3 regions of the Dechloromonas aromatica RCB genome follow, and region 2 is predicted to be linked to each of the others. Evidence: predicted binding sites of a transcription regulator. Region 2 holds the regulator's gene; each other region holds the start of a gene.
What was found. The regulator FNR, encoded in region 2, switches genes on or off when oxygen is low (the NO sensors DNR and NnrR bind a similar motif). The targets are predictions, from matches to a motif close to TTGANCTAGNTCAA.
Positions count from the first base shown of each region.

Region 1 (3,279 bases), 1.0 Mb from region 2:
CGTAATGGCGGGCGGTGAAGCAGCGGGCCGAGAAGGCGAGCGGAATCTTGCCGAAGGCGAAAACCTCGGTCTCGACATCGGCCGGCTTTTTCCGGTGTAGCGCCTCGATCATGCTCCGTGAGCCTTCCAGTGGCGGCACCCAGCGCTTCAGGCCAAAGCGGGCGAAGGAAGCCAGCGTTGCCTCGTTGTAGATATTCAGATGCGGGCCGGCCACGAAATCCTGGCCGTGCACGAGGTTGACGGCGCCAAGGTCATTGGCTTCGAGCCAGCAGCCTGCGTCGTCGATCAGCCGGCGCAGGGCCTTGAGGTCGCTTTCCGATTCGAGCAGGGCTTGTGCCGAGACGACGACCTGCTTGCCGGCATCGGTCAGGTCGCGGGCCAGGCCGATCCAGTCAGTGGTGCGCAATTGCTGGCGACGCGAGCAGACCACTTCGCCAACGTAGATGATGTCGAGCGCGGGGTTCTGAGCCATCTCGGCGTAGAACTCCATGACCTCGCCCTTGGGCCAGAAATAGAGCAGGGGGCCAAGCGAAAGTTTCATGCTGCTTTGTCCTTTAGCGCCATGGCCGGCTGTAGGCGCCGAGCGTCGCCTGGCTGCCTTCGGAAACCTTGGACAGCTCCGCCTGCCAGGCTGGTTTTACGTGGAAGCGTTCGCTGCCATCGCGGAGCGAATCGAGCGCGGCACGCAGCGTACGGGTGACTTGTGCAACATAAGTCGGGCTACGCTGCCGGCCTTCAACCTTGATGGCCTTGACCCCGATCTTGATGATGTCCGGCAGTATTTCCAGCACGTTCAGGCTGGTCGGTTCTTCCAGCGCGTAATAGGTGTCTCCCTGCACGTCGAAGCGACCTTTGCACAGCGTTGGGTAGCCGGCTGGCTCGTCGTCGCCGAAACGGTCGATCAGGACACCGTTGAGACGGGTTTCCATGGTGCCCGGCTTCTTGTCCCATTTGACGTACTTGGCCGGCGAGCAGGCGCCGACGGTATTGGGGGATTCACCGCAGGCGTAGGAAGACAGCCAGCAGCGGCCTTCATTCATCACGCACAGGCTGCCGAAGCCGAAGACTTCGATTTCGACTGTGGTGTTCTTGATCACATGTTCGACCTGGGCCAGCGTCAGCACGCGCGGCAATACGGCGCGACGAATGCCGAATTCACGCTGGCAGAAGTTGATCGCTTCGTAGCTGGTCGCCGAGCCCTGCACGGAAAGATGCAGGCGCTGTTGCGGATGGCGCTGGCGGGCGTAGTCGAGCAGGCCGATGTCGGCCAGGATGATGGCGTCCACGCCCTGGTCAACGGCACCGTCGACGGCCTTGTGCCAATCGGCGACCCGGCCGGTCTGCGGGAAGGTGTTGATCGCCATCAGTACTTCGCGACCCTTGGCATGGGCGTAGCGTATGCCTTCGGCCATGGTCTTGGTGTCGAAGTTCAGGCCAGCGAAGTTGCGCGCATTGGTGTCGTTTTTGTAGCCGAGGTAGACAGTGTCGGCGCCGTTATCGACGGCGGCTTTGAGTGCCGGCAGGCTGCCGGCCGGACAAACGAGATCGGGCAAGGAGCTCATGGGAGGCATCCTGAATAGCAAGTGCCGGAGTATAGCCAGCGTTGCAGGAACGCCATTGATCCTAGTCAAAGCCATCGCTCGTGCCAGGCTACATTGGCCTTCATTACGGTATTATTGTGGCCAGTAATCGGCCACAGTGAGGGGCATGTTTTACTGCTCTTTCGCCAAAAGCGCCCCGCCAGTCGTGTGTCTGGCCATTGAGAAAGGTTGAGGAATGAACAAGGAACGTGTCCTCGTTGTTGATGATGAGCAATTGAATCTCTTCATCATCGAGGAGTTTCTCGAGCAGGAAGACATCGAACTGGAAATGCACAGCAATCCGCTTGAGGCTTGGGCCAGCCTGAGTGCAGCGGACAGTGATTTCTCCTTGGTCGTGCTCGACCGGATGATGCCCGAACTGGATGGCATGGAATTGTTGCGCCGGATGAAGCGGGAAGCTCGCTTTGCCGACATTCCGGTCATCATGCAGACGGCCGCTTCTTCTCCCGATCAGGTTCGGGAAGGTCTGGAGGCGGGGGCATACTATTATTTGACCAAGCCTTACGAGCCCGAAGCGCTGATTTCCATCGTCCGGGCCGCCATGGAGGATAGGCGGGGACGCAGTCAGCTACGCACCCGTGCAGCTCGTCTGGAAGAGACCCAGAAGCTGATTCAGAGTGTCGAATACCGCTTTGTGACGCTGGAGGATGTCAGTTGCCTGGTTCCGGTGCTGGCCAGCATGTGCCCGGTGCCGGATGTCGCTGCACCCGGTTTGTCCGATTTGATGGTCAATGCGGTCGAGCACGGCAATCTGGGGGTGACCTATCAGGAAAAGTCACTGCTGAAGTGGGAGGGGGACTGGGAGGAGGAAATCAGACGTCGCCTTGCCCTGCCACAGTTCCGTGATCGTTTTGCCACGGTCAGGGTCGAGCGTAATGCCGACAGTGTCGCGTTTACCATTACCGATCAGGGCGATGGGTTTGAATGGAACAAATTCCTGAGCTTCGACCCGGATCGTGCCTTCGACCCGAACGGTCGAGGTATTGCCATGGCCAAGATGATGAGTTTCTCGGCGCTCGACTACCAGGGGCGCGGCAACATCGTCGTTGCCAAGGTCAATTGCTGACGTTTAACGGGTAATGACGGTTGGTCGGAAGCCTAGTACGGCGCTGATTTTTTCGGCCACCCGGTCAGCGTCACCGCGGTTGGCATAAGGGCCGAGATGCAGGCGATGTATGCCGCTGCCTGGATTGACGCGCATCGTTTCGGTCAGCCAGTCGAGTTCGCGCAGCAGGTGATTTTTCAGATTTTCGGCGTTCTCGACATTTGAGAAGGCGCCAAGCTGCAGATAAATCCCTTTTTGTATGCCCGTATCGCCACTCATGCCAGCCATTACTGCGGTTTGGACCGGCCGTTCTTCGAGCGCCATGCGTTTGGCCAGCTGTTCGATATCGTCCCCGTTCGTGGTACTGGTGACGCGGGGCGGTGATGTGGTCTGGGCATAGGTCGTGCCGGCCAGGTCGCCTGGAATAATCGCTTCGACTTCGACCTGGCCGCTGCCGCCGTTGATCAATCCAAGTTTGTAGGCGGCAGTGTAGGAAAGGTCGATGACACGGTCGGCATGAAAAGGGCCGCGGTCGGTAATGCGGACGACCACTGATTTGCCGCTCTGTACGCTGGTTACCCGCACGTAGGACGGCAGGGCCAGCGAGGGGTGGGCGGCGGTCATCGCGAACAT
Region 1 is NC_007298.1:124,719-127,997, forward strand. It holds gene DARO_RS00600 (U32 family peptidase) at 1-541, opposite strand, end outside; gene ubiU (ubiquinone anaerobic biosynthesis protein UbiU) at 555-1,562, opposite strand; gene DARO_RS00610 (response regulator) at 1,777-2,667, shown strand; gene DARO_RS00615 (septal ring lytic transglycosylase RlpA family protein) at 2,671-3,279, opposite strand, start outside.
Region 1: the regulator FNR is predicted to act here: its motif matches at 1,618-1,631, upstream of ubiU (ubiquinone anaerobic biosynthesis protein UbiU).

Region 2 (3,279 bases):
GGTATCAATTTCGGCGAGAACAAGGACAAGGATGGTTACACGCTGGACAACACCCGGACGATCAACGGTGTCCTGCGTGCCACACCGGATAACCAGATCAAGAACCGTGCAGTCACGCTGGGCGTCTATCACTCGCTGAACAAGTACATCACGCTGGTCGGTGAGTACAACCAGGAGAAGATCACCAACGTTGCCGATACCAATTACGACAACAAGAACCGTACCCTTTCGTTTGGCGGCCTGATCTTCTTCTGATCGCCACAGCTCCCGTATTTCTTGCGTCAGATGTTTTCCTCGCATCTGTTCAGGACACCCTCCGGGGTGTCCTGTTTTTTTTCATTGCTGCTGCTTATATTTTTATTGGCCCGGATCGACTGTAGTCATGCTGCCGACGGGGTTGTTTCCAGGGTGGTCGAGGCTGGCGATTTTCGCTCAACCCACGAGGCGCTTGTCGAGGCGGTGGAGGCAGAGGGGCTGATTGTCGGGGCGGTTATTCCGTTTGGCCGGATGCTTGATCGAACAGCCGGCGCACTAGAGGCGGAGATGAATCCGTTGGTCGAGGCCGAGATTGTCCAGTTCTGCAGTGCCGGATTAGCCTGGCAGATGGTGGTTGAAGATCCTGGTCAGATTGCTTTTTGTCCCTTGTCGGTCGCCATCTATGTGACGGCAGCCGAGCCTGGTCGAGTGACCATGGTCTACCGCTCGACAGGGGGCGCGACACCGGCCCGCATCAAAGCCGAGGCGCTGCTGTTCAGGCTGGTCGAACGGGCCGCAGAACTGGCAAGACTGCGTTGGTAAAGCGTCAGCTGCGGTGGCTCATCAGGGCCTTCAGCCCATTGACGTTCAAAATCCGGATGTGTTTCTGCTGAACGGCGATGTGGCCTTCTTCCTGAAATTTCGAGAAGGCACGGGAGACGGTTTCCAGCTTCAGTCCGAGATAGCTACCGATTTCCTCGCGGGTCATGCGCAGGTAGAACTCGGCATGCGAGAAGCCGCGCGCCGTGAAGCGTTGCGACAGATTGAGCAGGAAAGCGGCCAGTCGCTCCTCGGCGCGCATGGTGCCGAGCAGCATCATCACACCATGATCGCGAACGATTTCCCGACTCATGACCTTGTGGAAGTGGTGTTGCAGCGTGTGGATTTCGCGCGACAGGCCTTCCAGTCGCGAGAACGGAATCGAACAAATTTCGCTGTCTTCGAGCGCGATGGCATTGCAGGTGTGGTATTCGGTGCTGATACCATCCAGCCCGAGCAGCTCGCCAGCCATCTGGAAACCAGTGACCTGGTCACGGCCATCTTCAAGCAGCACATCGGTCTTGAAAAAACCGCTGCGGATAGCGTAAATCGCGTCAAAGCCTTCACCGGCGCGGTAAAGATGGTCGCCGCGTTTTATGCGGCGACGAGTCGAAACCAGGTCGTCGAGGCGCTCCAGTTCTTCAATGCTGAGCCCAAATGGCAGGCATAGTTCGCGCAGGTTGCAATTGGAGCAGGCTGTCTTGATGACAGATAGCGAGATTTCCTGATTTAATGGGTGTGTTTGTGCCATTGGCAACCTGCGTTAGCTTGATCCAAGTCAACCGCAAAAGCATGCCATCCGAACATAATTCGAACAAATTTTAATGGCTTGCCTAATGAACTTCGCAACAGAAAACCTCGTCTTCGATCCGCAGATCATTCGCCGCTTCGACGTCAACGGCCCGCGCTACACGTCCTATCCAACGGCTGATCGCTTTGTTGAGGCTTTCGACTCGGAGGCTGCCAAGCTGTGGCTCGGAAAGCGCAATATTGGCGGGATCAGCCGACCGCTCTCATTATACTTCCACATCCCTTTCTGTAACACTATTTGCTATTACTGCGCCTGTAACAAGATCATCACCAAGGATCATGGGCGCAGCGCCAAATACCTGAAATATCTGGCCAAGGAACTCGAGATTCAGGCGGCGGCACTGGAAGGCCGCGACGGTGAGCACGAGGTCATCCAGTTGCATTGGGGTGGCGGTACGCCGACCTTCCTGTCGCACAGCGAAATGCGCCAGTTGATGGGCGAAACCCGCAAGCACTTCAAGTTGCTCGATGGCGGCGAATATTCGATTGAAGTCGACCCCCGCAAGGTGGATACGGCCACGGTCGCTCTGCTGGGTGAGCTGGGTTTCAACCGCATGAGCGTCGGCGTTCAGGATTTCGACGAAAAGGTACAAGTTGCCGTCAATCGCGTTCAGAGCGAGGAAGAAACCTACAGCGTCATCCGTGATGCGCGGGCCAACGGCTTCAAGTCAGTTTCTGTCGACCTGATCTACGGTCTGCCGCATCAGACGGTGATGGGGTTCAACCGGACGCTGGAGCGCGTTCTGGCGATGGATCCTGACCGTCTGTCGATCTACAACTATGCGCACATGCCCAGCATGTTCAAGCCGCAGCGCCGGATCAACGAAGGTGATCTGCCCTCAGCCGATACCAAGCTGCAGATTCTGGCGCTGGCGATCAAGAAACTGACCGATGCGGGTTATGTCTTCATCGGCATGGACCACTTTGCCAAGCCGGATGACGAACTGGCAGTTGCCCAGCGTCAGGGCCGCCTGCACCGTAATTTCCAGGGCTATTCGACTTACGCCGATTGCGACATGCTGTCTTTCGGCATCTCTTCGATCAGCAAGGTCGGGCCGACCTATTACCAGAACGTCAAGACGGCGGACGAGTACTACGATCGTCTGGATACCGATACGCTGCCGGTTTTCCGCGGTATCGAGCTGACGGCTGACGATATCCTGCGTCGTTCGATCATCCAGGCGTTGATGTGCCATTTCGAGTTGTCCATCGAGAGCATCGAAAGCGCCCATCTGATCGACTTCCACAAGTATTTCGCAGCCGAACTGGAAGACATGAAGGAAATGGAGCGGGCCGGTTTGCTCAAGATCGATCGCGAGTGGATCACCGTACTGCCACCAGGACGCCTGCTGGTTCGCATCATTTCCATGGTTTTTGATCGCTATCTGCGGGCAGGGCGCCAGCGGGCAACCTACTCCAAAGTCATCTGATCATCGTGTGCGGCACCGGGCGGGCAGAGTAAACTGCACGCTTCGGTGACTTCTGGTTTGCACGATGCCTGATTCCGGCTATCTCGCACTTTTTCTCGTTGGTCTGCTCGGCGGTACGCATTGCGTCGGTATGTGCGGCGGCATCGTCGGCGCCCTCTCGATGGGGGGGCAGGCGCGCTGGTCGATGCACCTTGCCTACAACGGCGGGCGTATTCTTTCCTACGCCGCGGCCGGGGCTATCGCC
Region 2 is NC_007298.1:1,147,634-1,150,912, forward strand. It holds gene DARO_RS05435 (porin) at 1-255, shown strand, start outside; gene DARO_RS05440 (DUF302 domain-containing protein) at 361-798, shown strand; gene fnr (fumarate/nitrate reduction transcriptional regulator Fnr) at 803-1,546, opposite strand; gene hemN (oxygen-independent coproporphyrinogen III oxidase) at 1,632-3,035, shown strand; gene DARO_RS05455 (sulfite exporter TauE/SafE family protein) at 3,100-3,279, shown strand, end outside.

Region 3 (3,279 bases), 2.0 Mb from region 2:
TATCCATAGCAATCTTAATGCCAAATAAATAATCCCAAGCGAATCATTCGTTTGGGATTTTATTTTCTGCCGGCTGTAAATTTTTCCGACAGCAATTTCTCCGGCAGAGGCGCTTTTCGGCAGTATCGGGTGGGCGTTCTGTTGCGTTACTTCGGACGCTTGTCGATCACCCGCTTGGCCTTGCCGACCGAGCGTTCGATGCCACCGACTTCAACAATGTCGATCTTGGCGGAGACGCCGATGTAGGACTTGATGTGGTGCTGCAGGTCGTGTGCCACAAATTCCTTCTCGGCAGCGCTGGCGAATTCGAACTCTGCCTTGATTTCGACATTGACCTTCATCGAGTCGAGGTGGCCGTCGCGGCTGACTTCGATCAGGTAATGCGGCGACAGCTTCGGCTGCTTGAGGATCAGTTCCTCGATCTGCGACGGGAAGACATTAACGCCGCGGATGATCAGCATATCGTCGGAACGGCCGGTGATTCGGTCGATACGGCGCATGGAGCGGGAGGTTGGCGGCAGCAGGCGGGTCAGGTCGCGGGTGCGGTAGCGGATGATCGGCATCGCTTCCTTGGTCAGCGAGGTGAAGACCAGTTCCCCCTTGCTGCCTTCGGGGAGCACTTCACCGGTGATCGGGTCGATGATTTCCGGATAGAAGTGGTCTTCCCAGATCACCGGGCCGTCCTTGCTCTCGGCACATTCGTTGGCGACGCCCGGGCCCATGACTTCCGACAGGCCGTAGATGTCGATGGCGTCGATACCGAAGACGTTCTCGATCTCGAGGCGCATGGCGTGCGTCCAGGGTTCGGCACCGTGGATGCCGATGCGCAGATCGGTGCTGCGCGGGTCGATGCCCTGCCGGCGGAACTCGTCGGCAATGTTCAGCATGTACGAGGGCGTGACCATGATGATGTTCGGCTTGAAGTCGCAGATCAGCTGGACCTGCTTTTCCGTCTGCCCGCCGGACATCGGGATTACCGTGCAACCCAGTTTTTCGGCGCCGTAGTGGGCGCCCAAACCACCGGTGAACAGACCGTAGCCGTAGGCGACATGGACGATGTCGCCGGGGCGGCCGCTGGAGGCGTAGATCGAGCGGGCGATCAGGTTAGCCCAGGTGTCGATGTCCTTCTGCGTGTAGCCGACGACGGTCGGCTTGCCGGTCGTGCCGCTCGAGGCGTGGACGCGGACCACTTTTTCGCGGGGCACGGCGAACATGTTGTAGGGGTAGTTGTCGCGCAGATCCTGCTTGGTGGTGAACGGGAATTTGGCCAGATCGGCCAGCGACTTGAAGTCATCCGGATGCACGCCGGCGGCGTCGAATGACGCTTTGTAGTGCGGCACATTCTGGTAAACGTGGTTCAGCGTCCACTTCAATCGTTCGGTCTGCAGAGCGACGATTTCGTCGCGGCTGGCATTTTCTATGGCGTGTAGGCCTAGTCTCATTATTCACTCCCTCCTGAACCGTCAATTTTCATATTGTGGAAAAGCGAGGCGCTTGAGCCAGATCAACTCTGTTGGTATTTCCCGGCTAACTGTCTATGCCTATCGACTGTACAGGGCTAAATCAAAGCACCTTGGAATGGGGCCATGCGACAATCTCGCCCCATGTTCGCAACAGCCGTCCGTGGCCTGATCGCCCACGCTTTTCCCATTCTGATTGCCCAGCTGTCCTCCATCGGCATGATGGTGGTCGATACCGCCGTGCTCGGTCATGTCAGCTCGCTCGATCTTGCAGCCGTGGCGATCGGCGGCGGCATTCATGTCTCGGTGGTCTTTGCGCTGGTCGGCATCCTGCAGGCCGTGGCGCCCGTTGTGGCGCATTTGCATGGAGCGAAACGCGACGACGAGGTGGCGGGCATCTTGCAGCAGGGGTTCTGGCTGGCCCTGCTGCTGTCGGTGCCAGGCATTCTTTTCCTGACCCATCCCGGCGTGGCGCTCGGCATGGCCGACATGGACGCGGCGGTCGAGGCCAAGGTGCGGCAATACCTCGGTCTGCTTGCCTGGAGCCTGCCAGCATCGCTGTGCTACCGGACGTTTTGGGCATTCTGCAATGCGCTGGGCAAGCCGCGGGTGCTGATGGGTATCGGCTTTTTCAGCTTGTGTCTGCATGCCGTGCTGGCCTGGGGGCTGGCCTTGCAGGGCTGGCTCGGCGAACCCCTCGGCGTGGTCGGTTGTGCCCTGTCAAACGTACTGATCGGCTGGCTGGCCTGTCTGAGCGGCGGCGCCTACCTGGCTTTCGGGCCGTTGGGGAAGCGTTACCAGCCGTTTGCCGACTGGCAGTCGCCGCGCTGGCCGATCTGGCGGGAATTGCTGCGCATCGGTGTGCCGATGGGCTTGTCCAATCTGGTTGAAATTACTTCTTTCACCCTGATCGCGCTGTTCGTCGCCTCGCTCGGCGCGCCGGTGGTGGCCGGGCATCGCATCGTGGCCAATATTTCGGCGCTGATCTACATGCTGCCGTTGTCGCTGGCTATTGCAACGATGGCGGCGCTCGGTCAGGCGGTCGGGGCACGTGACCCGCTGCGGGCCAGGGCGACCATTCGCGCAGGGCTGGTCCTTGCCGCCTGTTCGTCCTCGATGCTTGGACTCTTGCTCTGGCTGGGGGCGCAGCCGTTGATCAATGCCTATACCGATGATCCGGCTGTTCGCTCCGTGGCGCTTGGCTTGGTGGCGTATATCGCCATTTATCAGTTTTTCGATGCATTGCAGACGATTGCCGGCCACTGCTTGCGCGCTTATCGGGTGACTTTCTTTCCGATGCTGGTCCAGACTTTCTGCTTCTGGGGTATCGGCTTGCTTGGCGGTGCCTGGCTTTGCTACCGCTGGCAACCGCCGCTCGGCGTGGCTGGCTTCTGGCTGGCTTCGGTGATCAGTCTGGTTTTCGCAGCCGTCATGTTGCTGCCGCTGTTGGGCAAGGCCATTCAAGCGGCGGAATCGACTCCATAATTATGAATTTTGGCCTGCCGAAGTTTTTTCGGTCTGTGGTAACATTTTGGGCTGAACACGCTATAACCGGGTGGGGTCGGGGGATCGTTCGGCTACTGCTCATTGCTCGCAACTCAACTAAACGCAAGGAAAGCGCATGAAAATTCACGAATATCAGGGCAAACAAATCCTGAAGAAATTCGGCGTTACGGTTCCGCGCGGGATTCACTGCACGACCGTCGAAGACGCAGTCAAGGCAGCCGAAACCCTGGGCGGCAAGGTCTGGGTCGTCAAAGCCCAGATTCACGCTGGTGGCCGTGGCAAGGGTGGTGGCGTCAAGGTTGCAACCTCGCTC
Region 3 is NC_007298.1:3,622,400-3,625,678, reverse strand. It holds gene paaK (phenylacetate--CoA ligase PaaK) at 147-1,442, opposite strand; gene DARO_RS17200 (MATE family efflux transporter) at 1,605-2,945, shown strand; gene sucC (ADP-forming succinate--CoA ligase subunit beta) at 3,082-3,279, shown strand, end outside.
Region 3: the regulator FNR is predicted to act here: its motif matches at 1,495-1,508, upstream of paaK (phenylacetate--CoA ligase PaaK).